3 regions of the Paenibacillus humicola genome follow, and region 1 is predicted to be linked to each of the others. Evidence: riboswitches for the same ligand, from Rfam matches in the RefSeq annotation. Region 1 holds a riboswitch; each other region holds the start of a gene.
What was found. A riboswitch is a leader RNA that binds a small molecule or an ion and turns the genes downstream of it on or off. The one in region 1 is predicted to bind ZMP and ZTP.

Region 1 (10,513 bases):
ATCCTTTCTTGCGAAGCTTCGCATTTTATTACATCCAAATGACACAATATCGATATTTAAGCGCTTCCAAAAACAAATATAATAAATAGTGAGGATGATTTATCCAAATGCCATAGCAATCGTTCAAGCGGATGCTCGAGGAGGGAGAACGTAGAAGACATTCAAGAATTCCGCTGGATGCCGGCAGAAAAGAAGAGGAAATCGCACCCGGGTATGGCCTAAAGCGGATCGGCAGGCGGGATAAGCCGCCTCAAGCAGTTGTTTAAAAACTCGTATAGCTGCGTTAAATCAGTATCAGCCTCGTATTTTGGTTCCCCATGCAAGCCAGTTTCATGACTCGTCTGCAGAAGTCGGCAACAACTTTTTTGACGGTATTCCGAATAGTCAAATCAGCAAAGCGATGAAAATAGGAGGGATAGCCTATGCAGCCTCGACGGATCATCCCGCTGCTCCTCATCGTGCCTCTGGTGCTCGTGCTGCTCAGCAGCTGCGGGCTCGGCAGCACCCCTGCTTCAGACGGCGGTAAAAAGATAACGCTTACACTTTGGTACTGGAACCGCTCGATTGACGACAACTTGCTGAAGCAGGTCGACAAGCAGTTTCCCGGCATCCATTTGGACGCGCAGAAAATCGGCGGCGACTTTAAAGCGAAGCTGATGACGACGCTCGCCGCACGGTCGGGCGGGCCGGATATCATCGGCTTGAACGACTGGGTATCGGCGCTGTTCCCGGATAAGAGCCGGTTCTACAACCTCTACGATTTGGGCGCAAAGGATATCGAGAAGGATTACCTTGACTGGAAATGGCAGCAGGGCGTAACCCCCGACGGCACGATGATCGGGCTGCCGATGGATACCGGACCGACGGCGCTCTTTTACCGCGAGGATCTGTTCAAGCAGGCCGGACTCCCGACCGATCCCGACGAAGTGACCAAAATGATGAGCTCGTGGGATCAATATTTTGCGGCCGGGCAGAAGGTGAAGCAGGCGTTCGGCGGCAAGGTGAGCCTGACCGACAATATCAGCGACCTGTTCGGCCAGGTGCTGGCCCAGGGGAAAGACCTGTATTTCAAACCGGACGGCACCTTCATCGGCGGCTCCTCCGAGCAGGTGAACAAAGCCTGGGCGACGGCCGTCAAGGCTTATCAGCAAGGGATGCTCGCCAATATCGACCGCTTTACGCCGGAGTGGAACGCGGCGATGGATAACGGGGATATTGCGTCGTTCGTCGGCGCCGTCTGGATGAAGCAGGTGCTGATGGATGCCGCGCCCGATACGGCCGGCAAGTGGAAGGTTGCCAGGGCTCCCGGAGGGGACGGCAACAACGGCGGCTCGTTCCTGGCCATCATGAAGACGAGCAAGCATCCGAAGGAGGCGTTCGAGGTCATCAAATGGCTGCAGAATCCGCAGAACCAGCTGACGGGCTATCAGGACCTGAACCTGTTCCCTTCGACGCCGAGCGTCTACAGCGATCCGAAGATGAACACCGCGGAACCGTTCTTCGGCGGACAGCGTACGGGGGGGATTTTCGCCGCATCGGCCAAAAACGTCCAGGTCGCCTATTTCGGCGAGAAGTTCACGCTGATCGACGGCATTTACAAGCAGGAGCTGGTCAAGGTCGCCAAGCAGCACAAGGCGCCGGACAAGGCCTGGAGCGACGCCATGAACCAAATCCAGCGAGAGCTGAAAAGATAGCTGACGAAGCTGCGTTTTACTTGCGAAAACGCTTAGCCGATGCTAACGAAGCTGCGTTTTCTTCGAAAACGCTTAGCCGATGCTAACGAAGCTGCGTTTTCTTCGAAAATGCTTAGCCGATGCTAACGAAGCTGCGTTTTCTTACGAAAACGCTTGGCTTATGCTAACGAAGCTGCATTTTCTTCGAAAATGCTTAGAAGGAGCGATATGCCTATGCAGCAAACGCCGATTGTTTCGAATCCGTCAAACCGGGCCGCGCTGCGCCCGGAGCACAGCCGGTGGAGAGAAGCCTGGAAGAACCGGGCGGTTTATGCGGCCATTTCGCCGTTCTACATTTTATTCGCCGTCTTCGGCCTGTTCCCGATTCTGTTCTCGCTCTATCTGTCGCTGCAGAAGTGGGACGGCATCGGCACGATGTCCTATAACGGCCTGAACAACTTTCAGTATATGGTGACGGACCCGCTGTTCTGGCAGTCGGTCGGCAATACGTTCGTCATCTGGATCTATTCCACGATTCCGATGCTGTTCCTTGCGCTGGTAATCGCGTTCCTGCTCAATTCGGCTTTTGTCCGGTTCAGGAGCGCCTACCGCATTGCCTATTTTCTGCCGAACGTGACTTCGATCGTTGCGGTCGCCATTATTTTCAGCACGGTATTCGCCAACAAATACGGGCTGCTGAACTACATGCTGACCGCAGTCGGTCTCAATTCGGTGCAGTGGCTGAACTTTCCCTTCGGCATCCAGACCGCCATCGCGTCGATGGTCGTCTGGCGCTGGACGGGATACAACGCGATCATTTATTTGGCCGGGCTGCAGAGCATTCCGAGCCAGCTGTACGAAGCGGCGAAGATCGACGGCGCCAGCACGGCGCAGTCTTTCTTCCGGATCACGATCCCGCTCCTTCGGCCGGTTATCCTGTTTACGGTTATCACGTCCACGATCGGGGGCATGCAGCTGTTCACGGAGCCGCAGGTGCTCGTCGGCAACGACGGCGGCGTCGGCAACAACGGCATGACGATCGTACTGTACCTGTACCGGGAAGCATTCGTGAACAACTATTTCGGTTACGCTTCCGCCGTCGGATGGGGCATGTTCGTCATCATCGTCCTGTTCTCGGCGCTAAACTGGACGATCACGAAGGAAAGAGCCTGATTTTAGGGAGGTGAACGGGATGAAAAGTAATGGCGTAAAAACAATGGGGCTGCATTTGGTGCTCGTCCTCGGCGTGCTGCTGTCCGTATTCCCCTTTTACTGGCTGGCCGTTATGTCGACCCGCACGACGAGCGACCTGTACAAGTTTCCGCCGAAAATGTGGTTCGGGACGCATTTTGCCGATAATGTCCATCGCGTCTTTCAAAGCATCGATTTCTTCCACGCATTCTTCAATACGCTCTTCGTAGCGGTCGTATCCACGGTGCTGGTGCTGTTTTTCGACTCCCTCGCGGGCTTTGCGTTCGCCAAGTACGAGTTTCCGTGGAAAAAGCCGCTGTTCATCATCCTGCTTGCGACGATGATGGTGCCGGGCCAGCTGTCGCTCGTGCCTTCCTTCGTGATTATGGCGACCTTCGGATGGGTCGGCAGCTTCAAGGCGCTCATCATTCCGGGAATGGCGAACGCGTTCGGCATTTTCTGGATCCGCCAATACGCGACGGGCGCCGTGCCGGATGAGCTGCTGAGCGCGGGGCGCATGGACGGCTGCGGCTTTTTTCGCCTGTACTGGAACGTGTCGCTGCCGGTGCTGCGGCCGGCGCTCGCGTTTCTCGGGGCGTTCACGTTTATTAACGCGTGGAACGATTATTTATGGCCGTTAATTATTTTGAACGACGCGTCGAAATATACGCTGCAGGTGGCGCTGTCCCAGCTGAACGGCATTTACAACACCGACTATTCGATGGTCATGGCCGGCACGTTTCTCGCCGTTCTGCCGCTGATCGTGCTGTTCCTGTTCGTCAGCCGGCAGTTCATCGCGGATATCGCGGCGGGGGCTGTCAAGGATTAACGGTGCTTCAGGGGATGTTCAAAAGAGAAGGAGCCTGCCGTGGCTCCTTCTTGATTTCGAAAAAAGCGCTCCCGCGATTGCGCGCACGTCCGGACGGCGAGGTTAATATTGCCGGATCATGGAGCTTTAGGGTAAAATCGACTCGAGAACAACATACGGTGTGTGACTGGCGTGACATGGGACGAACCATGGGGGAGCATACCGCGAAACGGCCGTACGCCTGGGCAAAAGTATTCGGATGTTCATCTGAATACTTTTTTCATTTTCCGAAAAGGGAAGGTGGATGGGATGGAACGAATCGAATTGCGGTACGGGATGAATCCTCATCAGCGCAGGGCGAGCGCATATGCGGGCGGGCGGCTGCCCGTGCGCGTCCTAAACGGCGAAGCGAGCTACATCAATCTGCTGGATGCGTTCAATGCGTTCCAGCTGGTCCGGGAGCTGAAGCGAAGCACCGGCCTGCCGGCGGCGGCTTCGTTCAAGCATGTCAGTCCGGCGGGGGCGGCTGTCCATACGCCGCTCGGGGAATCGCTGGCCCGGTCGTATTTCGCGGACGGCATGGAGCTGTCTCCGCTTGCGGTCGCCTATGCAAGAGCGAGAGGAGCGGACCGGATGTCGTCGTTCGGAGACTGCGCGGCGTTCAGCTGCCGGGTCGATGCGTCTTCCGCCCGCCTGCTGCAGAAGGAAGTATCCGATCTCATTGTCGCGCCGGGCTACGACCGTGATGCGCTCGAGCTGCTGAAACGGAAAAAGAACGGTGCCTATCTCATTCTCGAAATCGATCCGGATTTTGTCCCGGCCCCGGTCGAAACCCGGACCGTATTCGGCATGACGCTGGAGCAGGAGCGCAACGACGCGGAACTGACGGAGGACGTGCTCGCCAACGTCGTCACGAAACGGCGGCTCATCCCCCCGGAAGCGAAGCGGGATCTGCTGGTCGCCTTGATCGCCTTGAAGTATACGCAGTCCAACTCCGTCTGCTTGGCCTGCGGCGGGCAAACGATCGGCATCGGCGCGGGGCAGCAGTCCCGGATTCACTGCACGCGGCTGGCGGCGGAAAAAGCGGACCATTGGATGCTGCGGCAGCATCCCGCCGCTCTTCGGCTGCCTTTCCGCAGCGGCTTGTCCCGGGCGGACATGAACAATGCGCTCGACGGGTGGCTGAACGAAGACGCCGCGCCGGCTGAGGAGAAGCGTTGGAGGCTTTATTTCGACGAAGTGCCGGAGCGGCTGACGAAGGAAGAGAAGGCGCAATGGTTAACGGGGTTAACCGATGTCGCTTACGCTTCCGACGCGTTTCTGCCTTTTCGCGACAACCTCGACCGGGCCGCTCGCAGCGGCGTACGGTACGTCGTACAAACCGGAAGCTCGGCCCGCGATGACGAAGTCGCGGAGGCGGCCGACGAATACGGCATGGTGATGGCTTGCTCGGGCATCCGGCTTTTTCATCATTAGTTTAAATGAGATGGAGGAACTGTCATGACGATTGTGCTGCGCAGCGGCGATTTGAAGGCGGAAATATTGGAGCCCGGCACGTATAGGGGTTCGCGGTTCGATTGGACGGGGTTTATCCGTCAGGTGACGCTGCTGCAGGGCGGGCACACGTTCGGCGGAGTCGAGAGTCAGGTCCCGGGTAAAGGCTCGGGCGGGCTCGGGCTGTGCAACGAGTTCGGCATCGACGCGCCGCTCGGCTACGAGGAGGCGGAAATCGGCGGCAAGTTTCCGAAGCCGGGTATCGGGCTGCTCACCCGGACAGGGGAGGAAGCCTATAATTTTTTCCGGCCTTACGAAACGGAGCCCTTCCCTGTCCGGACCGAACATGGCGGCGATTTCGTCCGGTTCGTACAGGACCCGCTGCCGATAAACGGGTATGCCTTCCGGCTGGAGAAGGAAATCCGGGTGCACGGCGCGGCGCTGACGATTTCGTATGCTCTGCACAATACGGGCGGCAGGCCGATTGCCACGAACGAGTACGTCCACAATTTTCTCGCGATTGACGGGATGCCGATCGGCCCGGAGTACGAGCTGCTTTATCCGGAAACCGTCCGGCCTGAGCCGGGCGCGAATCCCGAACAGCAGGCGAGCCTGGCCATCGAAGGCGGCCGGATCGGCTGGAAGCCGGGCAAGCCGCGATTTTACGCGCGTTTCCTGCCGTTTGCGGGCGAGGCTCCGTTCTATTGGGAGCTGCGCCATACGGCCGTGCGTGCCGGCATCCGGGAACGCGGGAGCGAAAGGCCGGTCCGCTTGGCGCTTTGGGGAGAGCCGCACGTCGTGTCGCCGGAGATATTTGTGGCCGTCGCCGTACAGCCGGGCGGCGTTCAGCGCTGGACGCGCACGTTCGAATGCTTCGCATGGCAAGCGGGAGGCGATCGTGAATGACCGGCGGTCAGCATCAAGCGTTCCGGCTTCAAATCCAAAGCATTGGCCCCGATGAAATCGGGCTGTTTCGCCGGGAAGGGCTTTTCGCACGAAATGCTGAGCTGGGCGAAAATGCGGGCCGCATTGCAGGGCAGACACTTTCTGCGGCTGGACTGTGCATCCGACCGTCCGAAATTGTGCACCTTATATGAGCGGAACGGCTTCGTTAAAGTAGGAGAGCGGCTCGTCCTGGACGTGTACCCGGCGGCATTTTACGAATGGGAGGTTCAACGAGCGCAGCGGACATTCTAATTATTCCTTGACGAGAATATTCCGTTCAAGGTATGATCGGGACATGAACTTCCATATCCGATAAGGAGGGTTTCGATGCCGGAAAATCAGGCAGCATCCAGCACCCCGGCCGAGCTGGTCATCACCCGGACCGTCAAGGCGCCGCGCGAGCTTGTCTTCAAGCTTTGGACCGAGGAGGAGCATCTGAAACGGTGGTGGGGGCCGAAAGGCTTTTCGCTCGAGGTGGCCCAATTCGATTTGCGTCCGGGAGGCATCTTTCATTTCAGCATGAAGTCTGCGGATGGGCAGGAGATGTGGGCCAAATTCGTGTACCGCGAGATCGCCGCGCCGGAGAAGCTGGTCTACGTCAACTCCTTTTCCGATCCGGAGGGCAAAACGGTACGGGCGCCGTTCAGCGACGCATGGCCGCTGGAGGTTCTGAATACGGCGACATTCGCCGAGCAAGACGGCGCAACGGTCATCACGCTGCGCGGCGGCCCGATTAACGCGACCGCCGAGGAGCAGCGCATGTTCCAATCGATGTTCGAATCCATGCAGCAGGGCTTCGCCGGCACCTTCGATCAGCTGGACGAATACCTGGCATCGCTATAACCGTTCGAAAAGCGGCCGACCGGCCGCCCGCATGTATCGCTTGCCCGGAGCTGCGCGCGGTACGCCCAAACGGGGCAGTCTCCGAAAACCGCGTTCGGTTTCGGGGGACTGCCCTCGTTTTATGCAACAAGCGGGCACTGTCTGCAGGGAGCGCTATACGGCCCGCCGGCTTATTGCGAGATATCGTACCCTTCGGATTTCGCGAAGGCGACGACGTTCTTTTGCACGTTGTCGAGCGCCTGATCCCAGCTTTCCTGGCCTCCGGCGGCTTTGGTGAACTCGACGGTCATCTGGTTGTAGACGTACGTCGTCCAGGGGCTCCACTGGTACGAAGTATCGACGCTGCTTGCGGCCTGCTTGTAGACGGGAGCCGGCGCCTGCCCGCCGAGGAAGTCGTCCTTAATATTGTAGGACTGCTCGACGTTTTTGGCGGCCATGGCTCCCGGTCCGTGGCCCGGCACCGTCGGATTCAGCTCGAGCGTAAGGCCCGCTTCGGACGAGGTGTACCAGCCGGCGAACAAGGCGGCGGCATCCGGATGCTTGCTCTGCGTCGTCACCGCATTCGAGGAGCCGCCGTTGTTTCCGTTTGTCGCCGCGCCGCTCGCATTCCACTGCGGCGGAACGGCCACCCGCCACGCCTCGCTCGACCCCTTGGGCACGTAAGGCAGCAGGAAATTGTCGGCGACCCATGCCCCGTCCACGATCGTGGCGTATTCGCCTTTCCCGATTTCATTGCCCCATTCGGGGCTGAAGGATTGGTCCGCCTTGACCGCTCCCGATTGAATGAGGCCGCCCCAATACTCCAGCACCTGTTTCGCTTTCGGCGTGTTCAGATCGATTTTCCAGCTGTTCCCTCCGCCTGAAAACGGCTCGACGCCGGCCTGCCAGAGCAGCCCCATGATCCAGCCGCCTTCATTCAATGGGAAATAGGTGAAATATTTGCCGGTCTTCTGATGATATTGCTTGGCGGCGGCGGCGTATTCGTCCCACGTTTTCGGAATCGCGATTCCGGCGCTGTCGAGCGCATGCTTGTCGTACCAGAGCACCATCGGCCCGATATCCTGCGGTACGGCGTAAACCTTCGAGCCCGCGGATACCTGATTCCACGTCCACGGCAAATAGTACGGCTTCAAGTTCCCGATATATGGCGAAATGTCGACCAGGCCGCCCGTGTTAATAAATTGCGGAAGCACCTGGTACTCCAGGAACGCAATATCCGGTGCGCCCGTTCCCGCCTTGAGGGCGGTGACCAGCTTGCTGTATTCCGTCGTTCCGTTCCCGACATTGACCACATGGATATGAATATGGGGGTACGATTTCTCGAACGCCTTGGCGATGTCCGGCGCGGTCGAAATCCACGTCCACCACGTCAAATCGACGTCCTTGTCGTACGCGTTGAATATCGGATAAGCTCCCGTCGAATCCGGAGCGACGACGGACGCGGCCGCCGTCTGCGCGGTACCGCCGCCGCCGGAGCCGGAATTGCCGCTTGATGTGGAATTTCCGCCGCAGCCGGCGAGCAGGCCGAGCGACAGAAGCGCGGAGCCGGCCAGGCCTAACCAGCATTTTGCCTTTACCATGGATACAACCTCCTAATCGATCATCATGAACGCCGCTTTACAAGGGCTGCCGAAGCGGGACAATCCTGCGTATCCGGTTAGGATTTGATCCCGCCCAGCGTAATGCCGGAAATGATATATTTACGAAGAAACGGAAACAGCACCAGCATCGGCAGGACGGAAATGACCGAACCGACCATAATGAGCGGGTACACCGGAATCTCCTGCGTCTGGTTGCCCAGGGTGGCGACCCAGAGGTCCAGCCCGAGCGTAACGGGGAACAGCTGCTGGCTGCTCAGCAGCACGAGCGGCATGAAAAAATTGTTCCACGTCCCGATGAACGTGATCAGGAACAGCGTCACGACGCCCGGAAGCATGATGGCGAGCGCGATGCGCGCGAAAATCTGCAAATCCCCGGCCCCGTCTACGCGTCCCGAGTCGATCAGCTCGGACGGCATCGCGTCGCGAATGTATACGCTCATGAAATAGACGCCGAACGGGCTGACCAGCATCGGCAAAATGACGCCGGCATAGGTGTTGATCAGTCCCAGATGCTTCACGAGCAGAAACACGGGGATGGTCAGGGCGGCGCTCGGAATCGCGAGACCGCCGATGACGATCCGCAGAATCGCGCCCTGCAGGCGGAACGTGTATTTGGCCAGCGCGTAGCCGGCGAGCGCGCTGATCAGCGTGCCCAGGACGCCCGTAACGCCGGAATACACGATCGAATTGAGAAACCACCGCCAATAGATGCCGCTCTGCTGAATGTTCAGCCAGTGAAAATTGGCCGCCAGTGAAGGATGGGGTGAAAGCAGCAAAATCGGCGTATTGAACAAATCGGCGGTCGATTTCGTCGACGACAGGAACAGCCAATACAGCGGGAACAGGAAATAAACCGCCGCCGCAATCATCGCCACCATGACGACCGCCGTTTTCGCCGCATCCGCCCGTTTCCTCCTTCGATTCGGCTCGAACCTGACTGGAACCGCTTCCATTCGGCTCATTTCGCCACCGCCTTTTTGGCCGCCCGTTTCCCCGCTTTGCCTTCCCGGGGCATGCCCCGCTGGTTTCCCGTCGCCAAAAACATGAACAGCAGCGACGCCCCGATCGTCAAAAGCGCGAGAACGATGGACATGGCGGCCGAGTAATTGAAGTTGTTATACGAAAAGGCTGTATTGTAAATGTCCATATTCGGCGTAAAGTTGTAGGGGACGGTCGTCAAGCTCGTCAGCACGAACGGCTCGTTGAACAGCTGCAGCGTGCCGATGATCGCCAGCACCGAATTGAGCACGATCGTCGGGCGCAGGAGCGGAAGCTTCATCCGCCAGGCCAGCTTCCACTCGGAGCATCCGTCGATTTTCGCGGCTTCATAGATGTCGGGCGGAACCGAGGTCAGGCCGGCCAAATAAATCGTCATCGTGTAACCGGTCCACTGCCAGATCACCATATTCACGATCGCGTACAGCAAATGGTCGGCCGACAGGAGATCAACCGGATGCCCGCCGTTCATTCCGCCCAGCAGGCGCAGCGCCGGATCGAGGTCCGGCGAGTACAGGAATCCCCACATTAAAGCCGCAATCACTCCCGGAACCGCGTAGGGAAGAAAATAGATCAAGCGGAACCAGTCCTTCCCCTTAACGTACGGGCTGTCGAGCAGCAGGGCCAGCGCGATGGACACGAGCATGCCGAGATCGACCTGCACAATCCCGAAATAAAAAATCGTTTTGAGCGAACCCCAGAAATTCGGGTCGTGAAACACTTGAGCAAAGTTGTGCAGGCCCACGTACAGGTTGCCGCCCATCCGGGATACAAATAAACTCAGATACAAGGAGTAGCCTAACGGATACAGGAAGAACATGAGAAACAGCAGCAGGAACGGCGCCAAAAACAAATACGGCGTCAGCCGGCTAACCTTGATCACTCGATCACCCGCTTTCATCAATTGGCCGGTAAGCGCATCGGTAAGGTCGGCGAATCAGACAAACAACACCTTAACTTAT
Region 2 (10,513 bases), 4.9 Mb from region 1:
ATAACGTTCCGCGGTTTTGGTGTCCATCATCTGTCCGGCGATACCGCGGACGAAATCAATGACCCACTCGAGAAAATTTTGCATGCCTTTCGGCGTCTTGCTCGTCATTCGACGGGTTCCCAGATAAATAATAAGAAATACAAGCGCGCAGGTAACGACCATCATAAGGCAGGTCGACCAGTCAAATACCATTCCCAGCCACTCTCGCGTGGGACTTAGTGGTTCTTCCATGTCTATCTTTCACCCCTTTCCACGGATTTTTTCTGTCGGTAATGATAGACCAGCGCAATGACCAGCGAAATCATAGTCACCGTAGTGAGCCCTACAATGACAGCCGCCCAATGGAACAACCCCGGAAATTTCATGGCGACGTATCCGGCAAATCCCGCGAGCAAAAAACGCTGCAGCGTGCCGATGCCCGGCCGCCTTTTGATCAGACCCTGCGCATATTCGCCGGTCTTGATCGTCTTTTGCATCGTGATCAGTCCGTTCAACAGGCTGAAAAACAGTCCCAGCCCGTATCCCGCAAAGTAAACGCGGCCTGAAGGATACAGCATCCAGCCCAAAACGGTTGCCGCCAGCAAAAAGAAAGCGGTAGCAAATATCCCTCGCATGAAGAGAGAGAATGGAATCATTTAACCATCCCCAAGAAAAGGCTTGACCAGCTTCGTGATCGAATAAATCCCAACTCCGAGTCCAACCAGCACGCCGACAATCAGAAATGCGGGTTCCGTACCGGCAGCCCGGTCTATCGCCCGGCCCACCAAAAACCCTCCGACGGTCGTGAAAGCAAGATCCGCGCCGATCAAACCGACCAAACCCACGGCTTTCCAAGGTCCTGTTGCTTTTCCCAACAGCCGATCACCACCGGAACGTTGTGACATCCTGCAAAAAAGTTTGCTCGGCCCTGTTGACACACTTGGTCATTATGACCAAATACCGGAAGGAATATAACAATTTTCGCGGCCAAGAAGCGCCTTCCCCTCGGAATCCTCATTTATTTTATCCAAAGGGAATCGCTTTTGTCAATTCTTATTCTGGCGTTCAAAAAAATGCAAAAACCGCGATAAATCAAAGGTTGGCAGCGTTTTCTCGCAGTCCGCAAAACCGTACAGTATCACTGTATGATGTATAGTTTTCACACATTGTTCATGAATTGAACGACTCGGGTCTCTGGCCCCTGCCAAAATGATGTAAAATCGCGCCGACAATCCGTTTGGAGGCTTGTCCGTCGCCGTACGGATTGGACGCGCCGCTCATCCGGTCATACAGCTCTTTGTCGGTCAACAGCGCGCGGGCCCGTTCGTACACGTGCTCCTCGTCAGTGCCCGCAAGCTCCAGCGTTCCAGCTTTGATCCCTTCCGGCCGTTCCGTCGTATCGCGGAGCACGAGGGTCGGCACCCCGAAGGTAGGCGCTTCCTCCTGAAGCCCGCCGGAATCCGTCATAATCATATACGTATGCGGGAAAAAATTGTGCATTTCGAATACGTCCAGCGGGTCGACCAGCTTGACGCGGGGATGGCCGCCGAGAATTTCGTTTGCGGGTTCGCGCACGGCCGGGTTCAAGTGGACCGCATAAACGACGGCGACATCCTCGAACTCGTCGGCAATCCGCTTGACCGCGCGGAAAATGTTCCGATGCGGTTCGCCGAGCGACTCGCGGCGGTGCGCCGTCATCAGAATCATTCGCCTGCCTTTCGCCCAATCGAGGACGGGATGCGCGAACGCCCGGTCGACCGTATATTGGAAAACATCGATTGCCGTATTGCCGGTTACGTAAATCGCCGATTCCGGTTTGTTTTCCTTGCGCAGGTTATCCGCGGCCTGGTCCGTCGGCGCAAAATGAATATCCGACAGCACACCGGCCAGCTGCCGGTTCATCTCCTCCGGGTAAGGGGAAAGCTTGTTCCACGTCCTGAGACCGGCTTCCACGTGCCCGACCTGGATTTGCTGGAGGAAGGCCGCATAGCTGGCCAGAAAGGTCGTATGCGTATCGCCGTGGACGAGCACGATATCCGGCTTCGCTTCCTTTAATGCGGGCTCGAGCCCCTGAAGCACCCGAAGCGTCGTTTCCATCAGCGTTTGGCGGTCCTTCATCACGTTCAAGTCGTATTTCGGCTTGATGTTGAAGAAATCGAGCACCTGGTCCAGCATCTGCCTGTGCTGCGCCGTCACGCATACGATCGATTCGATGTGTTCCGGGTGCTTTTCGAGCTCGAGCACGAGCGGAGCCATTTTCACAGCTTCCGGGCGCGTGCCGAAGACAGTCATTACGTTCAGCTTTTTCAATCTGGTCACTCCTCAGGCGTTTTCGGAGAAAACGCGACTTCGTAAGCATAATCTTTGGCGTTTTCGGAGAATTCGCGGCTTCGTAAGCATAAACTCAGGCGTTTTCGGAGAAAACGCGACTTCGTAAGCATAGGCTTTGGCGTTTTCGTAGAAAACGCGACTTCGTTAGCATGAACTTTCGTTTCCGTAGAAAAAAGCGGCTTCGTCAGCCCTTTATTTTGTGCCGAACATCCGGTCGCCGGCATCCCCGAGTCCGGGTACGATATACCCGTGTTCGTTCAGCTTCTCGTCAACCGCGGCGACAAAAATATCGACGTCGGGATGCTTGTCCTGCACCGCCTTTACGCCTTCGGGCGCGGCGATGAGGCACATCAGCACAATTTGCGTGCAGCCCCGGTCCTTCAGCGTCTGAACGGCCGCGCAGGCGGAGCCGCCGGTCGCAAGCATCGGATCGACGACGACCAACAGCCGCTCGGTCGCATCCGTCGGAAGATTGACGTAATATTCGACCGGGCTCAGCGTATCGGGATCGCGGTACAATCCGATGTGGCCGACCTTCGCCGCCGGAATCAGCTTCAGGATGCCGTCCACCATGCCGAGCCCCGCGCGCAGCACGGGAACCAGCCCGAGCTTGCGTCCGGCAATGACCTTGCCGACCGCATCCGCCACCGGCGTGGAAACCGGAGCCGGCTCAAGCGGCAAATTTCGCGTGATTTCATAAGCCATCATCGTCGCCACTTCGTCGACGAGCTCGCGGAAATTTTTCGTATTCGTCTGCTTGTCGCGGATATGCGTCAGCTTGTGCTGAATAAGCGGATGGTCGCAAATCGTCAGTTTGCCCAAAGGTCGTTCGCCCTCCCGTGGAAGCATCGTCGGCACTCGAATTGAGCGGTTTTTTCCGAACAATCCTGTTTATTATAGCATCCGGCACCGGTTTGTGCACTCCGAACGAAGGCCCGCTTTTGCGGTACAAAAAGAAGGCCGCTCCGCGTCCGTGGAGGACGGTAGGAGCGGCCTTGCGGAAAGCGATAAGCAGCCGCGAAGGGCGTCTGTGATCAGTAGTTCAGCTGCGGATAGAGCGGATACTGCGCCGTCAAATCCCGGACCATGCCGCGCGCTTTGGCGAGGACGGCTTCGTCCTTCGGATTTTTCAGCGTCATCGCGATCACCTCGGCGATCGTCTTCATCGCGTCGACGCCCATGCCGCGCGAAGTCGCCGCCGGCGTGCCGATACGAATGCCGCTCGTAATAAACGGGCTCGTCGGATCAAACGGGATGGCGTTTTTGTTGACCGTAATTTGGACGGAATCGAGCACATGCTCGGCATCCTTGCCGGTAATGTTCAGGTTCCGCAGATCAATCAGCATCAGGTGGTTGTCCGTACCGCCGGACACGAGGTTCAAGCCGTGTACGACCAATGCTTCCGACAGCGCTTTGGCGTTGTCGATGACGTTCTGCGCATAGGTTTTGAACGACGGCTGAAGCGCCTCGCCGAAGGAAACGGCTTTTGCCGCGATAATGTGCATCAGCGGGCCGCCCTGGGTGCCCGGGAAAACCGCTTTATCGATCGCCTGCGCCCACGGCTTCGTGCAGAGAATCATGCCGCCGCGCGGTCCGCGCAGCGTTTTGTGCGTCGTGGTCGTGACGAAATGCGCATGCGGCACCGGATTCGGATGCAGGCCCGCAGCGACGAGTCCGGCAATATGGGCCATGTCGACCATAAACAAGGCTCCGACGTCAGTCGCGATTTTGCCGAGCTTCTCGAAATCGATCGTGCGCGGATAAGCGGATGCGCCGGCGACGATCAGGCGCGGACGATGCTTAAATGCCGTTTTGCGGACTTCTTCATAGTCGATCGTAAAGGTGTTTTCGTTTACGCCGTAAGCGACGAAATTATACAGCAGGCCCGAGGCGTTGACCGGGCTGCCATGCGTCAGGTGGCCGCCGTGCGCGAGGTTCATGCCGAGCACCGTATCGCCCGGCTTCAGCGCCGCGAGATAAACCGCCATATTCGCCTGCGCGCCGGAATGCGGCTGAACGTTGGCATGATCGGCGCCGAACAGCTCTTTCGCACGGTCGCGGGCGATATCCTCGACGATATCGACGTGCTCGCAGCCGCCGTAATACCGTTTGCCCGGATAGCCTTCGGCGTATTTGTTCGTGAGCACGGTGCCCATCGCTTCCAGCACCGCTTCGGAGACGATGTTCTCGGAAGCGATCAGCTCGATGTTGTCGCGCTGGCGCTGCAGCTCGAGACCGAGCGCTTTCACCAGTTCGGGATCTTGTTTACGCAGGTTTTCCATGATGGGACCTCCTAAGAGTTTTTGTGATAGCTTCTTTGAACTGCATCCGTGCGAGCAAAAACTCACTTCGGAAGCATATGCTTAGAGTTTTTTATGATTGCTTCTTTGAACTGCATCCGTGCGAGCAAAACTCACTTCGGAAGCATATGCTTAGAGTTTTTGTGATAGCTTCTCTGAACTGCATCCGTGCGAGCAAAAACTCACTTCGGAAGCATATGCTTAGAGTTTTTGTGATAGCTTCTTTGAACTGCATCCGTGCGAGCAAAAACTCACTTCGGAAGCATATGCTGTTTTTGCGATTGCTTCTCTGAAATACTACTCGCACGTTCCGTCAGCCGCTTCGGCTTGCTCCGGCGTATAGACCGCCCTCGCTCCGCCGATCAGCTTCGGCCGCGTATACGCCATCGTGACGTGCGCCGCGCCGATTTCGCGGATCGACGGCCGGACCGGCACCGCCACGCGCCGAAGGTGCATGCCGATCAGCGTGTCGCCGATATCGATGCCGGCATGCGCCTGCACCGTTTCGACCAGGCAGGCATTCGCCAATTGCCGGTACGCGTAAGCGGCCATCGAGCCGCCGGCTTTCGGAACCGGGACGGCCGCCACTTCCTCGAGCCCGTACCGCTCGGCCGCCTCGCGCTCGACCACGAGCGCCCGGTTCAAATGCTCGCAGCATTGAAACGCGGGCCAAAACCCGATCGCCCGCCGCGCCGTATCGACGCCGGCATAAATCGCCTGCGCCGCCTCCAGCGTGCCCGAGGTGCCGATTCGCTTGCCGAGCACCTCGCTCGTGCTCGCGCCGACGACGAGCAGCTGGCCTTTGCGCAAACCGCCCGCCGCCGCAAGCTCGCGAACGATCGTCTCCACTTCCGCCGCAACCTTTGTCCATTCCGGGCTCATTCGCTGCGCCTCCGCCTTAAGGATGAATGGCGCTGCCCGCTTCGATGCGCGCCACCTTGTCGATCCGGCCGCGGTGGCGTTCGCCGTTCGAGAACGGCGTTTCCAGCCACAGCCGGACGATTTCCTGCGCCACGCCGGGGCCGATCACTCGCTCGCCCATCGCCAGCACGTTCGTGTCGTTATGCTCCCGCGTCGCTTTGGCCGAGAACAGGTCGTGCACCAGGGCGCAGCGGATGCCCGCCACTTTGTTCGCGGCGATCGACATGCCGATGCCGGTGCCGCAAATGAGAATGCCGCGGTCCGCCTTCCCGGAGACGACCAGCTCGCAAGCCGGGAGCGCGTAGTCCGGGTAATCGACCGATTGGTCGCAATGGCAGCCGACGTCGGTCACTTCATGCCCGAGCGATTGGATGAACGGGACGATTTCGTCTTTGAGCCGGTAACCGGCATGGTCGGCACCGATGGCGATTTTCATACGTACAACCTCCGATTGACCGCTCCGAGGCGGAATTTGTCGAAATGCAATACCTTTAGTATACCTGATTCCGCGGGAAAGACGAAAAAAGAGCATGCCGCGCATATAGCGCAACAGCTCTTTGCCCAGGCGACCGGCCGTATGCTCCGATGCTCCACCGTGGTTGATCCCACTTTCGTCGCCAGTCACATCGGAAACCGTTTGGATTTGTTTTTATCATACCGGATCGAACGTGCAAAATCAATCCGTTTTCGCCGATTGTCTTCGCCCGCCTTACAAGTTGTCCAGCCGGTCGAGCAGCTTCTGCAGAGCGGCTTCGATTTCCGCGGCGCTTTGCTCATAAGAAGAGATCGGCCCGCCGAACGGATCGGCGATATCGAAGCCGGGAATGCGCCTCTCCAGCTCCAGCAGACGGCTTCTTTCCTCCGGAGTCAGCTGCTGGCCGAGCGCCTGCTTCATCTGGTATTCGGTGTACAGCGTCTCCAGCTCGGCGATATCCTCCAGCACCGCTTCGTCGCGGTCGACGAATTCCTTGAGCGTATACGTCTTGTCCACCGCCTGCGGAAAACGCTGAAGCAAATGCCGTTTATGGTCTGTCGTCATCGTTAAAATGAGATCGGCCCAGCCGACCGAACCGCCGTCGAGCGCCGTTGAGGTGCCCGCAGCCATGACGCCGATGCGCCGTCTCAGCACCTTTTGGGCATTGACCGAAACCGGCAGCCCGTCTACCGTCGATACGCCGGCGGAACGGACCTCGAGCTCCCGGTTCCGTCTGCGCGCCAGCTCGCGAAGAATCGTTTCCGCCATCGGCGAGCGGCACGTATTGCCGGTGCAGACGAACAATATCCGTTTCAAGCCGATTGCAACTCCTTCTTTGATCGTCATCGTGCTGCGGGTTAAAACAAAAATAAAAGGCCGAAGGTGAGCAAAATGACGCCGCCGCACGCTTCCCCGTATTCGCCGAGGGAGGAGCTGACGCGCCGGCCGAGCAGCAGGCCGAGAATCGACATGGCGCCGCCAAACAAGCCGAAAAGCAGTACCGTAAGCAGCACGTTAGCTGCGAATACGCCGAGTGAAATGCCGACGGAGAACGAATCGATGCTGACGCTCAGCGCGAACAGCAGCATGCCCCATGCCGTCCGGTGGTTAATCGACAGGACCGCGTCTCCGCGCAGGGAGCTGTAGACCATATGTCCGCCGAGCAGCAGCAGCAGACCGCCGGCGACGGTCGTCGCTACGCCGCCGAGCAGGGTGCTGACATATTGACCCGCAACGATTCCGGCGAGCGGCATGATGATATGAAACAGCCCGATCATCGTGCTCAGCTTTAAAACGTCGCGGAGGCGGATGCCTCTCATCCCGATGCCGATGCCGAGCGAAAAGGCATCCATGCCAAGCGCCAGCGCCATGATCAGCAGCGTCAGAAGCTGTCCGGTCAGCACTCCCGTCCAGGCCATTGCCATACCCCCTGTCCGCTTTCTCATCCAAGCATATGCGGACGGGAGGACAAACATGACGAGGATGCCGGACGGGCGGTGCCGGCCCGGCCGGTTTGGCGTCTGGCAGACGGGACGTTTTGGCCGGCGGAAGCTTACCGATGCCGATCGCGGAGAGCGGGCCGCCGCCGGCCGCCGCGGTTACGCGGATCCGCTGTATGGAGGCGCCTTCCGAGCCTGCGGCCATGCATCGGCGCGCATCTAAACGATGACCATCCGGCCCGCAGCCGCCTTGGCCAGCCGGTTCATCAGCGCGTGCCCGATTCCTTCCTGCGGGCACGTCTCCGCCCAAATGCGTTCGACCCCCAGCTCGTCGAACGACCGCAGGGCGGCGTACAGCCCATGCGCCGCCGTTTCAAGCTGTGCGAGCGCACCGGCGACGACGACGTGATCGGCGTCGAACAAGGCGGCATGCTCGGCGAACGCGAGCACGCCCGTCCGCTCGCCGCGAGCCCGGGCGGCGTCGGCCTGCGAGCGGACGTAAGCCGCAACGTCGGCGGCGGGCCCCTGGACGAGCACCATGACGCCTCTCGGGGCGTAATGGGCGTATTTCATCCCCGGCGAGCGCGGCGCCGGGGATGCAGCTCCGGCGGCTGCGGCGAGCCCGGGACCGGGCGCTGGAGCCGGCTGCGCCGCGAGCGCGGCGGCGCCTTGCGGCGTGCCGGCGGGTTCCGCAGCCGGCACGGCCGGACCGCCCGGTGCGGGCGCAGCGCCCGGCGCCGCGGCCGCGTCATACTCGACGCGCGCGGCAACCTCACGCAGCGCCTCCGCCGTGACGCCGCCCGGCCGTAAAATGCGCACCGCATCACCGTCGATTTCGACGACGGTTGATTCCAGCCCGACGCCGGGCGTGCCGCCGTCCAGGACGGCGTCGATGCAGCCGTCCAGGTCGGCGAGCACGTGCGCCGCCTCGGTCGGGCTCGGCCGGCCCGACCGGTTCGCGCTCGGCGCCGCCACCGGACAGCCGGCGGCGGCGATCAGCGCCAGCGCCGCCGGGTGAGCGGGCATACGCACCGCGACCGTATCGAGCCCCGCCGTCACCCGCGGCGAGACCGCCCCCGGAAGCGCGGGCAGGACGAGCGTCAGCGGCCCCGGCCAAAACCGGTCCATCAGGCGTGCAGCCGTCTCGCCATACGGCGCGACCAGCGTCTCAAGCTGCGAACGGTCTGCAATGTGCACGATCAGCGGGTTGTCCGATGGCCGTCCCTTGGCCGCGAAAATGCGCTCCACCGCCCTGCTGTCGCGGGCGTTCGCCCCGAGTCCGTAAACCGTCTCCGTCGGAAACGCAACAAGCCCGCCTTCGCGAAGCAGCCTCCCCGTTTCCGCGAAAACCGCCTCGTCCTGCGGTGCACCGGTCAACCGCCATCGTTTCGTGGTCGAATTCATCGTCTGATTCAGTCCCTAACCTCTAGTAGTAAGCGATATTGCCTTTCATTATACCATACCCGAAATCGGCGGCGCTTCTAACGAAACGCCGAAGCAGGCCCATTTTCAAAAAGCGGTACGGCAGCGGCCGTTCATTTTGCAGCGTCAAAAAGCAATTCGGGCACCCTCTGGGGTCAGAGGATGCCCGGATCTATGGATAAGGGCAGTGCGCCCTTTATTTGAACAAGCTTTTAATGAAGTCGATGACCGAGAGGATGAGCTCCCACAGAAAAAATTTCACCTGCGGCGCCTTCTGGCCGTCCGCCTGCTGAAGGTGCGGATTTGCCGCATCGTCTTTGTTCGAATCGTTGTGACCGTTATGCTGCGAGACCTTCGACGTCCCGGCTTGATCCCCGCCGGCCTTGACCGGAGCGTTCGTCTTGGCGACGTTCGCCGCTGCCGCTGCGGGAGCCGTCGCTTCTCCGCTGACCGCGTCCACGAAGCAGAGCGGCGGGAACAGCACGCACCACCAGTTTTGGCCCTTTCCGCTGCCGAGCGAGATGCGAAGCGCTTCATAGTTGCCGGCCGGATACACCTTGCTGCCGTACAGCTTCGTCGGGAACGGGACGACGGCGAGCTCGGCGTCGAATCCGTAATGGAAGCCGCGCCGCTGCAGCTCGTCCGCGACGACGCGGTCGATATCCTTCATATGCGAGCGGATCGTTGCGCGCGCCTGATCGATCGTTTGCGGCCCCTCGACCCAGCGGTCGATTTCGGCGACGACGGCGTCCCTGACGTGGCGCTTGACCGCTTGGTCCGCCGCGCTGTCGGAATTGGCGAGAATGCGAAGCCGGATCGAATCCTTCGGAATGTCGCCGTTTGCGACGGCGGCGTCGACATGCTGATTTTCCCAGCTCATAATAAGGAGGACGAGAGCAAAAAGCAGATAACCGTAATAGCGGCGGTACGGAAAACGGGAATAAGTGCGGATCATCACGACAAGCTCCTTTTCGGCACCCGTCGGTGCGCTCGGCTTGCGTTCCGGAACGATCATACTTCAAGTATGACCGCATCCCGCCGCCCTTAAACCTAGCGGATCGATGAAAGTTGAGAGGGAAGGTAGAAAGATTTAAGAGAGCCGGCGGCGCTGCCGCTGTGCCGGGACGGGGCGGAGAAGGACTGGCATTTGGAATGACGGAGGGAAACGCGAATGGCGAATGTTTTTCTGCTTACGAGTAAGCCTCGAATGGGAAAATCGACCGCGGTAAAACGGATCGCGGATCTCGTCGGAGCTGGCTTGTGCGGCGGATTTTATACGGAGGAAATGCGCGCGGACGGGGAAAGGACCGGGTTCAAATGCGTCGCCTTGGACGGCCGGGAGGCCGTTATCGCACACATCGAAGAAAAAAGTCCGCTGCGGATCGGACGGTACGGGGTCCGTACGGATCGAGGCGGTCGGTCTTGATGCGCTCGAACGCGCGATCGCGGCCGCTCCCGTCGTCGTGGTTGACGAGATCGGCTTCATCCAGCAGGATCGGAGCGTTTTCGCGATACACTCCGCCGGATGCTGCTGGAGCCGGGCATTGTCGTCGGAACCGTTTATGCCGATGAGCAGGCCGACTTCGCGTGGGTGAGAAGCGCTCCGGGCGTCACCCTGTTTACGCTCACGGAGGAGAACCGGGACC
Region 3 (10,513 bases), 4.1 Mb from region 1:
GGCGTTCGCCGGCTACGACCGCTGCCATAATGCGGAAGAGGTCATCCGCCGGCGGGGCTACAATAAGGATGCCGACCCTTCGTCTACGTCCGCGTCGATTTTTTGCGCGAAAGGGCAGGGGTACACGGTTCCATGGGACGAGGCGGACCGCTTGATGCACGTCTAGGCGGCAAAGCCAAGCCCGCAGCGGCAGGGTTTTGCGATTACGCTTATGAAGCGGTTCTCTTTGTCGCCTTCCTTTCGCCTATAGATTCTGAAGAAACATGTTCCGCCGCCAATAGCCGGGACAACAGCCGAAACCGGCTGCCCAAAAACTGGACTCCACATTGGCTGCAACCTTTTCGGCGTAGATGCAGTCTGATTTATCAAACAAACCATTGCGGTTATGCCGCCCATTTCATGGTGCGGGCGCAAGAACGTAGATACGGGGTGAGGGGATCGATGCAGGTTCACAGCTTGTTCGATTCAACATGGGTGACGGGCGATTACCGCCCGAGCATTAACGCCTATTATTACCGGCAGTGGGTCGACTACCAAATGGCGTTTCATGCCCATTGCGAGGTGGAAATCATGTACGTCATTTCCGGCACGTGCACCGTGGAGACGAGAGACAAACCGTTCGCGATGCGCAAGGGCGACGCCATCCTGCTTGATGCGGGCGTGCCGCACCGGCTTCTGGTCGGCAAGGACAGCCCGTGCCGGATGCTGAACGTCGAATTCACTTTCAGCGAATGCGAAGGCATTTATCCGTCGGTGAAGCAGCTGGCCGCGGCCAGCCCGTCCGTAAACGAGCTGCTTGCCTGCCGCAAGCCGTATATGCTGCTGCACGATCCGACGGAAACGCATCAGACGCTCAAAAGCCTGGTTATGGAGCTGGATGGCGCCCGGCGGGACGACGGGCTGATCAACCTGCTCATTTCCCAGCTGCTTGTGCGGGTGGCCCGACTCGCCGCCGAGAAGGAGCGCAGCGGAACGGCCCGGCAAACCGAGCAGTATGTGCGCGCGGCGATCGAATATTTGCACCAGCACTATGACTGCGACATTCAGGCGAGGGACGTCGCAGCCGCGGTCAATCTGCATCCGGTATACCTGCAGCGCATTTTCAAACGGAGTCAGCAGGTTACGATGACGGATTATTTGATCCATCTCCGGATGGAGAAGGCGAAAATGCTGCTTGCCCGCACGGAAATTCCGATCGCGGAGATCGCCGATTACGTCGGCGTGAGCAGCCGGCAATATTTCAGCGAGCTGTTCAAAAAGTCGACCGGCATGACGCCCGCCGCCTACCGGAAATCGATTGAAACGTTCCAGGGCTTCGATAAACAAGTTTCGATTCCCGACAATCCGGGGAAAGAACGGTTGCAAAAATGAAAACGCCTTCCGTCCGCCCCTGCTACAATGGGGGTATCAAGCGGTCCGATGTCCGCGGGATGAATCGAGAAGGAGGGTTTTTCATGTCGTTCAAGGTAACGTTTATCGGGGCGGGCAGCATCGGCTTTACGCGCGGCCTGCTTCGCGATCTGCTTGCGGTTCCGGAGTTCCGGGGGATCGAGGTTGCTTTTACGGACATTAATGCGCACAACCTGGACATGGTGACGCAGCTGTGCCAGCGCGATATCGACGCGAACGGGCTCGATATCAAGATTCAGGCGACGCTTGACCGCAGGGAAGCGCTGAAGCGGGCGCGGTACGTCTTCTGCGTCGTCCGCATCGGCGGGCTGGAGGCGTTCCAGCACGATGTCGACATTCCGCTCAAATACGGCGTCGACCAATGCGTCGGCGATACGCTGTGTGCGGGCGGAATCATGTACGGCCAGCGCGGCATCCCCGAGATGCTGAACATTTGCAAGGATATCCGGGAGGTCGCGGAGCCGGATGCGCTGCTGCTCAATTATGCGAACCCGATGGCGATGCTGACCTGGGCGTGCAACAAATACGGCGGCGTACGCACGATCGGCCTTTGTCACGGGGTGCAGGGCGGACATCGTCAAATCGCCAAGGCGTTCGGCCTCGAGAAGAAGGACGTCGATATCATTTGCGCGGGCATCAACCATCAGACCTGGTACATTCAGCTGAAGCATAACGGCGAAGACTTGACCGGCAAGCTGCTGGAAGCCTTTGAGCGTCATCCCGAGTTCAGCAAAACGGAGAAGGTCCGCATCGACATGCTCCGCCGCTTCGGCTACTATTCGACCGAATCGAACGGGCATCTTAGCGAATACGTGCCGTGGTACCGCAAGCGTCCCGATGAAATCATGGACTGGATCGATCTGGGCACGTGGATCAACGGCGAAACGGGCGGGTATCTGCGTGTCTGCACCGAAGGCCGCAACTGGTTCGAGACCGATTTTCCGAACTGGATGAAGGAAGATCCGGTGAAATACACGCCCGAAAATCGCGGCGAGGAGCACGGCTCTTACATTGTAGAAGGCCTCGAGACGGGGCGCGTCTACCGCGGCCACTTCAACGTCGTCAATCGCGGCGTCATCTCGAACCTGCCGGACGATGCGATCATCGAAGCGCCCGGCTACGTCGACCGCAACGGTATCAGCATGCCGCATGTCGGCGATTTGCCGCTCGGCTGCGCGGCGGTCTGCAGCGCCAGCATTTCCGTCCAGCGATTGGCGGTGGAAGCGGCCGTTACCGGGGACGACAAGCTGCTGCGCCAGGCGTTTATGATGGATCCGCTGGTTGGCGCGGTCTGCAACCCGAAAGAAATTTGGCAGATGGTCGACGAGATGCTCGTCGCCGAAGCGAAGTGGCTGCCGCAGTACGGCCCGGCGATCGAGGAAGCGGACAAGCGGCTTGCGTCCGGCAATCTGCTGCCGACGCGCGAAGGGTACCGCGGCGCAGCGCGGCTGAAGACGAAGTCGGTCGAGGAAATGATGGAAAACCGCGAAGCGGCCAAACGCAACGCGGGCGAATCGGACAAAGCGGCCGAGCGTCCGGCTGCGGCGCATTAAGCATTCGGGAACGCTCGTCATCAGGTTCTGCCGCAGCTTCTCCATGATGCGGCCAAGCGATTTCGCGCTTAAACAAAGGCAAACCTCCCGGTTCGTCCGGAAGGTTTGCCTTAATAAGCTCGTCTTGTACGAGATGTTTCGTTTAGCCGACGCGGCGCGCCGTCGTATAGTGTTTGCTCCACCAGCCGGATCTGATGCTCGAAATCGTCACGCCCGGCTTGCCGTACGTGTGCATAATTTTACCGTTGCCGATATAGACCGCGACATGGTGAATCGGCTTGTAGAAAAAGACGAGATCCCCAGGCTTCAAATTGCTGCGCGACACATAACGGCCGGCCTTGGACTGCGCTTTGGATGTGCGGGGCAGATAAATGCCTTTTTTGCCGTATATATATTTGGTAAACGAAGAGCAGTCGAACGTCCTCGTTTGGCCGACGGATGCGCCGAATCTATAAGGTGTCCCCAAATATCGTTTGCCTAAGGAAATAATACTGCTGGCTTTCGATGCGGTTGTCGCGTGCGCTTTGGGGGCTTGTCCGACCGCCGCACCTACTATCAGCATCATAAAGCTCAGCGAAAATACAATTGCGCGTGTTGTCCACTTCTTGGTGTTCATCGTTTTCCTCCCATGTTGTTATACTTGCATGCAAGTTATGAAAAACGTATCAGCGCTTGCAAAAATAGTATAACATGGGCTATGTTTTCCATGATTTACCGATGAGCGCCCCATCCTGCTTTTGACAAGGCTTTCATAGCGATTATTAGAAAAAGATTAAAAAACAGCCTTTAATTCTAATGGACAAAAGCTGGAGCTGCCATTATAATAATGGCTTTTTGGCGAAAATTTTCCTGCGGATATTCGGCTGCGCCGGGAGAAGGCATGGAGCACCTGCTTGCGGATGCGTTGCAGGCAAGCGCAAAATGGGCGTAATCCGGGGGTGAGCCTGCGCGGACGGAACGGAGAGCGAGAGACCCGGAGTTATATAGAAAGAAGGCTTCAGACCCTTGGACTGGGCCTGAAGCCTTCTTTTTCATTTACGGGGTGCAAGCCGGTTTATCGTTTCGGATACAGCGGATAATCGACCTTGGCCGGAACGTCGATCAGCAGCATGCGCACGGCGTCCGAACCGCCGGCTTTCACTGTGACTTCGGCGGTTTCGCCGGCGTTTACGACGATAAAGTCGCGGTGCTTGAAAGGCGTCGGCTCGGCTTCGCCGTTCGTCCACTTGCCGCCGCCGCGGACGGCAAGCGCCGCGAGCGTACGGCCGGCCTGGACGGGGTGGCGCCAGCTGTGGCCGGACTCGATCGTCACATCCCACATCCGGGCGTCGACCGCCAAGCGGATGGGAGAATCCCCGCCCAGCACGGTTTTGACGACGGCGCCGTCCCGCTCATCGACCGGGAACGCTTCGTGTTCGTATTGGCGGTACGTCGGCTCCGTCTGCAAGGCCTTCTCGATGTGCGGCTCGAACCAGATCTGGAACCCTTCCATATCCGGACCGATGAATCGTTCTTCGTGGCTGACGCCGGAGCCGGTCTGCATGACCTGGGCGCCGCCCGCGCCGACCGTGCTCCGCGTCCCGAGCGTGTCGCCGTGCTGTGCCTCGCCCCCGATCACATAGGTCATAATTTCGAAAGCCTGATGCGGATGGAGCGGAATGTAGCCCTCTTTGTCGGCCTCTGCCCAAGCCCAGTAGAAGAGCGGGCCGATGCGCTTCACGGCCGAGCCTTCGCCCGGGAAGCCGATCGGTTTCTGTTCGCGGATTTTGCCGCCGTCAAATGCGCCTTTTGCTTGCAGCGAAGGACCGTAAATTAACGTTTGCATGGTGCTTTCCCCCTATCGATCAGCCGATCGCGTACTCGCCTGCACCGATAAACGCAAGGGCGAGCGAAATTGCGATCAGGACCAGATTGTATTCGATGCCGTTCGAAGTGACCCAGAAGCCGTTTTTGCCGTGAACCTTCACAATCGCGCCGAGCATGAGGATTACGATCAGCGCGGCGGCCACCGGCATCCATAGACCGAGAAGGAACAACAGACCGCCGGCCATTTCGAACAAACCGACGACGAATGCAGCCATGACGCCGGGCTTGACGTTGATCGAATCGAACCAGCCGCCCGTTCCTTTCAATCCGTAGCCCCCGAACCAGCCGAACAGCTTTTGAGCGCCATGCCCGATAAACAGAATGCCCAAAATAACTCGAATGATCAATAAACCGATGGAAAGACCCATGATAAACGACCTCCAATAAATTAGTTTTAAGTTTCTTAAATTTAAGATATTTGGTCTGAAAAAGGAAGCAGCCGCCGGCCGGTTTCGTTTCCGGCTACGAGAAGCTTCCCTGGGCGGCAAGGCCCAGCTTTTTGAGCAGCGCGATCGCTTCGGCTCGTTCCTGCGGCGTCAATCCTTCCGTCGCTTTGCGTATGGCATCGGTATGCTGCGGGAACACATCGTCGAGAAACTGCCTGCCCTGCGCCGTTATTTCCGCAAAAATAACCCGGCGGTCCGTGGGGCAAGCGACGCGGCGTACGAACCCTTTTTTCTCGAGCTTGTCGACGACATACGTAATGTTGCCGCTCGACATCAAAATTTTCTCGCCGATCTGCTGCAAAGGCTGTTCGCCTTTATGGTACAGCAGTTCCAGCACGCCGAACTCGGTGGGGTTTAGGCCGTAGCTCTTAATATCCTTCTGTGCATGCGCCGCGACCCACTGATAGGCTCTCGATAATACGACGAACAGCTGCAGCGCGTTGTCCTCGGCATCCGGAGTCGCCATGGTGATCACCTCCAAACATCTTTAAATTAATTATCTTAAATTGAATATAATTCAATCCAGGAAAAATGTCAAGCGTATTTTTAATTGTCCGGTCCATTTATTATTTTGTCAAACGGTTGAATCGTAAATCGAGCTTCTATATACTAGGAGCAGATACACGTCGTATGTGACTGGCGTAACGTGGCGAACCACGGGGGAGCATACGAGCGGACGAACGTGCCGAACGCCTGGGCGAAGTATCCGGTTCAAGCAGCATTTGCGCTGCCGCCGGGTGCTTTTTTTCGTCTATAGGAATGTTTTTTGCTCGACTGATTACGCACACGTCCGGGAGGGAAAAACGATGGTTGACATGTTGAAAGCAAAGCCATTGGCCGATGCTGCGCAGTCCGAAGTCGCCGCAGGCGCAGCCAGGTGGAGGGAGAAAGGCGTCGTGCCCGGCGTCGGGGCGCTGCTGGTCGAAGGCGATCCCGCTTCCGCTTATTATGCGGGGGCCAAGCGGAAAATGGCGGAGAAGCTCGGCATTCGCTTCGAGCTGCTTGCCTTTAACCGCGGCGTGACGGAGGAGGAGCTGCTTGCGGAAATCCGCCGCTTGAACGAGGACGGCGGCGTGCACGGCATCATGCTGGAGCTGCCGCTGCCGAAAACGGTAAACCCGCGGAGGCTCGCGGAGGCGATCGACCCGCTGAAGGACGTCGACGGCATTGCGCCGGCGAACGTGCAGGCGTGTTTAACCGGAGAGCCGGGGATCTATCCGGCGACGCCGCAATCGTGTATTCGCCTGCTGCACGGTTACGGTTATTCGCTGCAGAGAGCCGATGTTGTCGTCGTCGGCCGGGGCGAGACGGTCGGCCGGCCTCTCGTCCCGATGCTGCTGCGCGAGCAGGCGACGGTGACCGTCTGCCATTCGCGCACGAAGGATCTGGCTTCGCATGTCCGCCGGGCGGACATCGCGATTGCCGCCGCCGGCGTGCCCAACCTGATCACGCCGGAAATGACCCATCCCGGGCTCGTCCTCGTCGATGCGGGAATTAATGAGAAGGCGGACGGCGGCGGGATCACGGGCGATGTCGCGCCGGAAGCGGCCGCGCTGGCTGCCGCGGTTTCGCCGGTGCCCGGAGGCGTCGGCACGCTGACAACCGTCATTTTATTCGAAAATGTGCTTCGGGCGCTGGAGCTGCAGGAGCTTGCGGGGAGGCTGGCGAAATGAGCGATACGAAGGCGGCAAGCGAATTCGATTGGACCGTCCGGACCTTTTTGCAGGAGGCGGCATCGTCCTCGCCGACGCCGGGAGGCGGAAGCGTTGCGGCATTGGCGGCTGCGCTCGCCGCATCGATGGGCTCGATGGTCGCGAGGCTGACAAGCGGCCCGAAATATGAAGGCGCACAGGAGACGGCGCAGCGGATCGCCCGCGATATGTCGCAGGCGATCGTCCGCTGCGAAGCGCTGTCCGCCGCCGATATCGCGGCCTTCGGCGGATATATGCAGGCGCTCGGGCTGCCCCGGTCGACGGAGGCGGACAAGCAGACGCGCAAAGCGGCGATCGCCGCGGCGGCGCTGACCGCGACGGAGGCGCCCATGGCGCTGATCGATCTCTGCCGTCAAATGCTTGAGGCGCTCGAGGAAGCCGCGCAGCTCGTGAACCGGAACGCGATATCCGACTGGGGCATTGCCGCCCTGCTGGCCGAATCGGCCGCCCAGTCCGCTTGGCTGACGGCACTGATCAATCTGCCGTCGCTTGCAGACGCGTCCGCAGCGGCAAATTTCCGCAAGCGCGGTGAAGAACAAGTCGCCGCATGCGTCCGCCTGAAGGATGCGGTCGTCTCGGCAGTCAAGGGGAGGCTCGCGCTGTAGAGCCGCTTCCGGCAATATTCAAGATTGACATTGGCAAATCGCGTTGCTACGATGGTGTAAACACGCGTTCGCACTAGGAGAGGCCGAATACCGAGGTGAAAGATTAGCACATGAATGCGGAACAAATCGCAAAGCTGGCGGGCGTCTCGCGCAGCACCGTCAGCCGGGTCATCAACAACTATCCGAACGTTCCGCCGGAAACGCGGGAGAAGGTCATGCGCGTCATTAACGAGCACAATTACGTGCCGAACGTGTCGGCGCAGGTATTGGCCGGGAAGAAAACGCGCACGATCGGTCTGTTCATGATCGAAAAGTCCGGCCGCGTTGCGGGGGACATCCTGACGAATATGCTGATCGCAAGCGTCATCGAGGAAGCGTCGTCCCATAACTACTTCGTGCTGACGTACATCATCCGGGGCGCAGGCTCGGAGGAGAGCGTCAAAAATGTGACCGACATGTTTTACCAGCGGCGCGTCGAAGGCGGTCTGTTCATCGGGGCGGCGAGCCGGGAGCCCTTCATCTGGCAGCTGGCGGACGAAGGCTTTGAGGTGGCGATCGTCGACCAGCGCCTGTCCGAAGCCGGCGAGAGCAACCGGATCGTCGCCGAGTTCGACAACGAGAAGGGAATGTCGCTTGCCGTACGTTATTTAGCCTCGCTCGGCCATACGGAGATCGGCGTCATCAACGGCGACATGAGCCGGCTTTCCGGGGTGACCAAATACGAAGGATTCCTTCACGCGATGGAGAAATGCTCGCTTCGAGTCCGGCCGGAATGGATCGTGCAGGCGGATTTCAACGAGGAGGCAGGCTATCGGGAGATCGGCCGGCTCGCCGATTCCGGGACGCCGCTGCCGACCGCCTTCATTGCGGCCAACGACAGCGTGGCGTTCGGCGCCATTCGCGCGCTGAATGAGCGCGGGCTGCAGGTGCCGGGCGATATCTCCATCGTCGGCTTCGACAACCATGGGCTAAGCGCGCGGTTTAATCCGTCGCTGACCACGGTCGGCGTCAAGTTCGAATCGATGATGAAACGGCTGACGGCCAGCCTGATCGGCTCGATCGAAGGCACATACGACGGCAGCCGCGTAATCGTCATCGATTGCGAACTGATCGTCCGCGATTCCTGCTCGCCGCCGAAAAGCTGACTCCTGATTCGCCCTGTACCGCGCCTCACTCGCTTGGCCTGCGCGCGTCCGTTAGGCAATGCAACGATATTTCAATCCGGAGGGTGAAGGCAAAAATGGCTAATCCGTTCGTCAATTCGCACGTCATTACGCAAATCGGAATTTTGGTTCACGATATCGAGAAAACGTCGCAGGCGTATGCCGATTTTTTCGGCATCGACAAGCCGCAGTGGTTTTGGACGGATACGGCCGATAAGGCGCAGACGGAATACCGGGGCTCCGGATCGGAAGCACGGGCCAAGCTGGCTTTCTTCAACATGGGCTCGCTGCAGCTTGAGCTGATCGAGCCGGACCGCGAGCCGAGCACGTGGCGAGAGCATCTCGACGAGCACGGCGAAGGCGTCCACCATATCGCGTTTAACGTTAAAGGAATGAAGGACACGGTTGCCGGGATGGAGCAGGGCGGAATGCCGCTGCTGCAAAAAGGCGAATATACCGGCGGACGCTACGCGTATATGGATACGTCGGACTCCCTCAAAGTGATCCTGGAGCTGCTCGAGAACGATTAAACGGTTGTGTACCCATGCGAAGGAGGCATCCGGAACCATGAAGCATATTGCAGCGATTGTCGGCGATTATTACCACGATCCCGCGCTGATCCGCGAGTCGATGGCAGGAGCGCTCGCGCCGTTTGAGCAGGCGGGGCGGATTCGTCTTACGTTTCACGGCGTCGAACAGTTTGAAAGCGTTCTATTATCCGATCCCAGGCCGGACGTTTTCATCTTGTTTAAAGAAAACCGGCTCAATCCTGCGGATGCGCAGGTTAACGAATGGATGACCGCCGCGGCGGAGGAGACGGCGTGCCGGTTCGTCGAGGAGGGCGGCGCCTTCCTGAACTGGCATTCGGGACTGGCCGGCTACGATAAATTCGAACTGCTGAACGACATGCTGAAGGGCTATTTTCGCCACCATCCCGAGCAGGTTTCCGTCCGTTACGACGGCGCGCTCCCGTCCACGATGCAGGAGGACGGCGGCCGGCCGGTGTCGTTCGAAGCGGTGGACGAGCACTATTTCGTCCATTGCCGCGAAGCCGAGACGCAGGTGTTTCTCCGGTCCTCGTCGATCCACGGCAGCGAGCCGGCCGGTTGGCTGCACCGTCATGGACGCGGCAAAGTCATCTGCCTGACGCCGTCGCACACGCGCGCGGCGCTGCTGAGCGGCGGGATGCGCAGCCTTCTGGCCAGCGCGGTGGAATGGTGCCTCGAAGCATAAACGAAAAAGGCGGCGAATCGTCACGATTCGCCGCCTTTTCGCCGGCTAGAGGAGCCCTTGCGGATTACCATGGCATCGGATTGCCTTTATAGTCGAGGTAGATCGGCGTATCCGGCCGGCCCAGCCGCGATTCCAAGACGCTCCAGATCCCCGCTGCCGAATCCGTAGGCTCAACGGTGGCATCCGTGTTCAGCCGGCCGAGCATGTACGAGCGGACGTAACCGGGATGAAAGGCAAACACCTGCACGCCGCGCGGCGAAAGTTCGTTATGAAGCAGCTTCGATTGCATGTTCAGAGCGCTTTTCGACATCGTATAGCCGAACTCGTGCGTCCGTGCGCTGTTCGCGATGCTCGCCGCCTCGGAGGAAATGTTGACAAGCTGCTTCCGGCTGCCGCCGAGCAGCAGATCGATTACCGAATGCGTCACCCGGAGCGGGCCGAAGGCGTTCGTATCCATAATGCGGCGCATATCGTCGAAATACAGCTCGCCGAAAATCGTTCCCGAGCGGTCGAGGAAAATCGCCG

Region 2: another riboswitch for ZMP and ZTP. It lies ahead of rpiB (ribose 5-phosphate isomerase B); the one in region 1 lies ahead of PD282_RS02800 (phosphoribosylaminoimidazolecarboxamide formyltransferase).
Region 3: another riboswitch for ZMP and ZTP. It lies ahead of PD282_RS21485 (bifunctional 5,10-methylenetetrahydrofolate dehydrogenase/5,10-methenyltetrahydrofolate cyclohydrolase); the one in region 1 lies ahead of PD282_RS02800 (phosphoribosylaminoimidazolecarboxamide formyltransferase).

Annotation. Positions count from the first base shown of each region.
Region 1 is NZ_JAQGPL010000001.1:587,473-597,985, forward strand. Features, by position in the region: gene PD282_RS02785 (ABC transporter substrate-binding protein) at 423-1,694, shown strand; gene PD282_RS02790 (carbohydrate ABC transporter permease) at 1,908-2,846, shown strand; gene PD282_RS02795 (carbohydrate ABC transporter permease) at 2,866-3,693, shown strand; ZMP/ZTP riboswitch at 3,846-3,926, shown strand; gene PD282_RS02800 (phosphoribosylaminoimidazolecarboxamide formyltransferase) at 3,982-5,148, shown strand; gene PD282_RS02805 (hypothetical protein) at 5,173-6,072, shown strand; gene PD282_RS02810 (hypothetical protein) at 6,069-6,263, shown strand; gene PD282_RS02815 (SRPBCC domain-containing protein) at 6,439-6,954, shown strand; gene PD282_RS02820 (ABC transporter substrate-binding protein) at 7,125-8,534, opposite strand; gene PD282_RS02825 (carbohydrate ABC transporter permease) at 8,612-9,517, opposite strand; gene PD282_RS02830 (carbohydrate ABC transporter permease) at 9,514-10,434, opposite strand.
Region 2 is NZ_JAQGPL010000001.1:5,503,368-5,513,880, forward strand. Features, by position in the region: gene atpB (F0F1 ATP synthase subunit A) at 1-231, opposite strand, end outside; gene PD282_RS25210 (ATP synthase subunit I) at 234-635, opposite strand; gene PD282_RS25215 (AtpZ/AtpI family protein) at 636-854, opposite strand; gene wecB (non-hydrolyzing UDP-N-acetylglucosamine 2-epimerase) at 1,150-2,289, opposite strand; gene upp (uracil phosphoribosyltransferase) at 2,503-3,132, opposite strand; gene PD282_RS25230 (serine hydroxymethyltransferase) at 3,345-4,592, opposite strand; gene PD282_RS25235 (TIGR01440 family protein) at 4,908-5,492, opposite strand; gene rpiB (ribose 5-phosphate isomerase B) at 5,509-5,967, opposite strand; ZMP/ZTP riboswitch at 6,084-6,166, opposite strand; gene PD282_RS25245 (arsenate reductase/protein-tyrosine-phosphatase family protein) at 6,241-6,822, opposite strand; gene PD282_RS25250 (manganese efflux pump MntP) at 6,864-7,424, opposite strand; gene PD282_RS25255 (hypothetical protein) at 7,480-7,668, shown strand; gene PD282_RS25260 (L-threonylcarbamoyladenylate synthase) at 7,665-8,849, opposite strand; gene spoIIR (stage II sporulation protein R) at 9,064-9,822, opposite strand; gene PD282_RS27500 (nucleoside-triphosphatase) at 10,039-10,293, shown strand; gene PD282_RS25270 (P-loop NTPase family protein) at 10,393-10,513, shown strand, end outside.
Region 3 is NZ_JAQGPL010000001.1:4,671,314-4,681,826, reverse strand. Features, by position in the region: gene PD282_RS21520 (GTP-binding protein) at 1-166, shown strand, start outside; gene PD282_RS21515 (AraC family transcriptional regulator) at 442-1,371, shown strand; gene melA (alpha-glucosidase/alpha-galactosidase) at 1,455-2,963, shown strand; gene PD282_RS21505 (C40 family peptidase) at 3,106-3,579, opposite strand; gene PD282_RS21500 (pirin family protein) at 4,018-4,788, opposite strand; gene PD282_RS21495 (DoxX family protein) at 4,808-5,197, opposite strand; gene PD282_RS21490 (MarR family winged helix-turn-helix transcriptional regulator) at 5,292-5,741, opposite strand; ZMP/ZTP riboswitch at 5,898-5,981, shown strand; gene PD282_RS21485 (bifunctional 5,10-methylenetetrahydrofolate dehydrogenase/5,10-methenyltetrahydrofolate cyclohydrolase) at 6,082-6,948, shown strand; gene PD282_RS21480 (cyclodeaminase/cyclohydrolase family protein) at 6,945-7,592, shown strand; gene PD282_RS21475 (LacI family DNA-binding transcriptional regulator) at 7,703-8,737, shown strand; gene PD282_RS21470 (VOC family protein) at 8,833-9,285, shown strand; gene PD282_RS21465 (ThuA domain-containing protein) at 9,323-9,988, shown strand; gene PD282_RS21460 (SDR family NAD(P)-dependent oxidoreductase) at 10,053-10,513, opposite strand, start outside.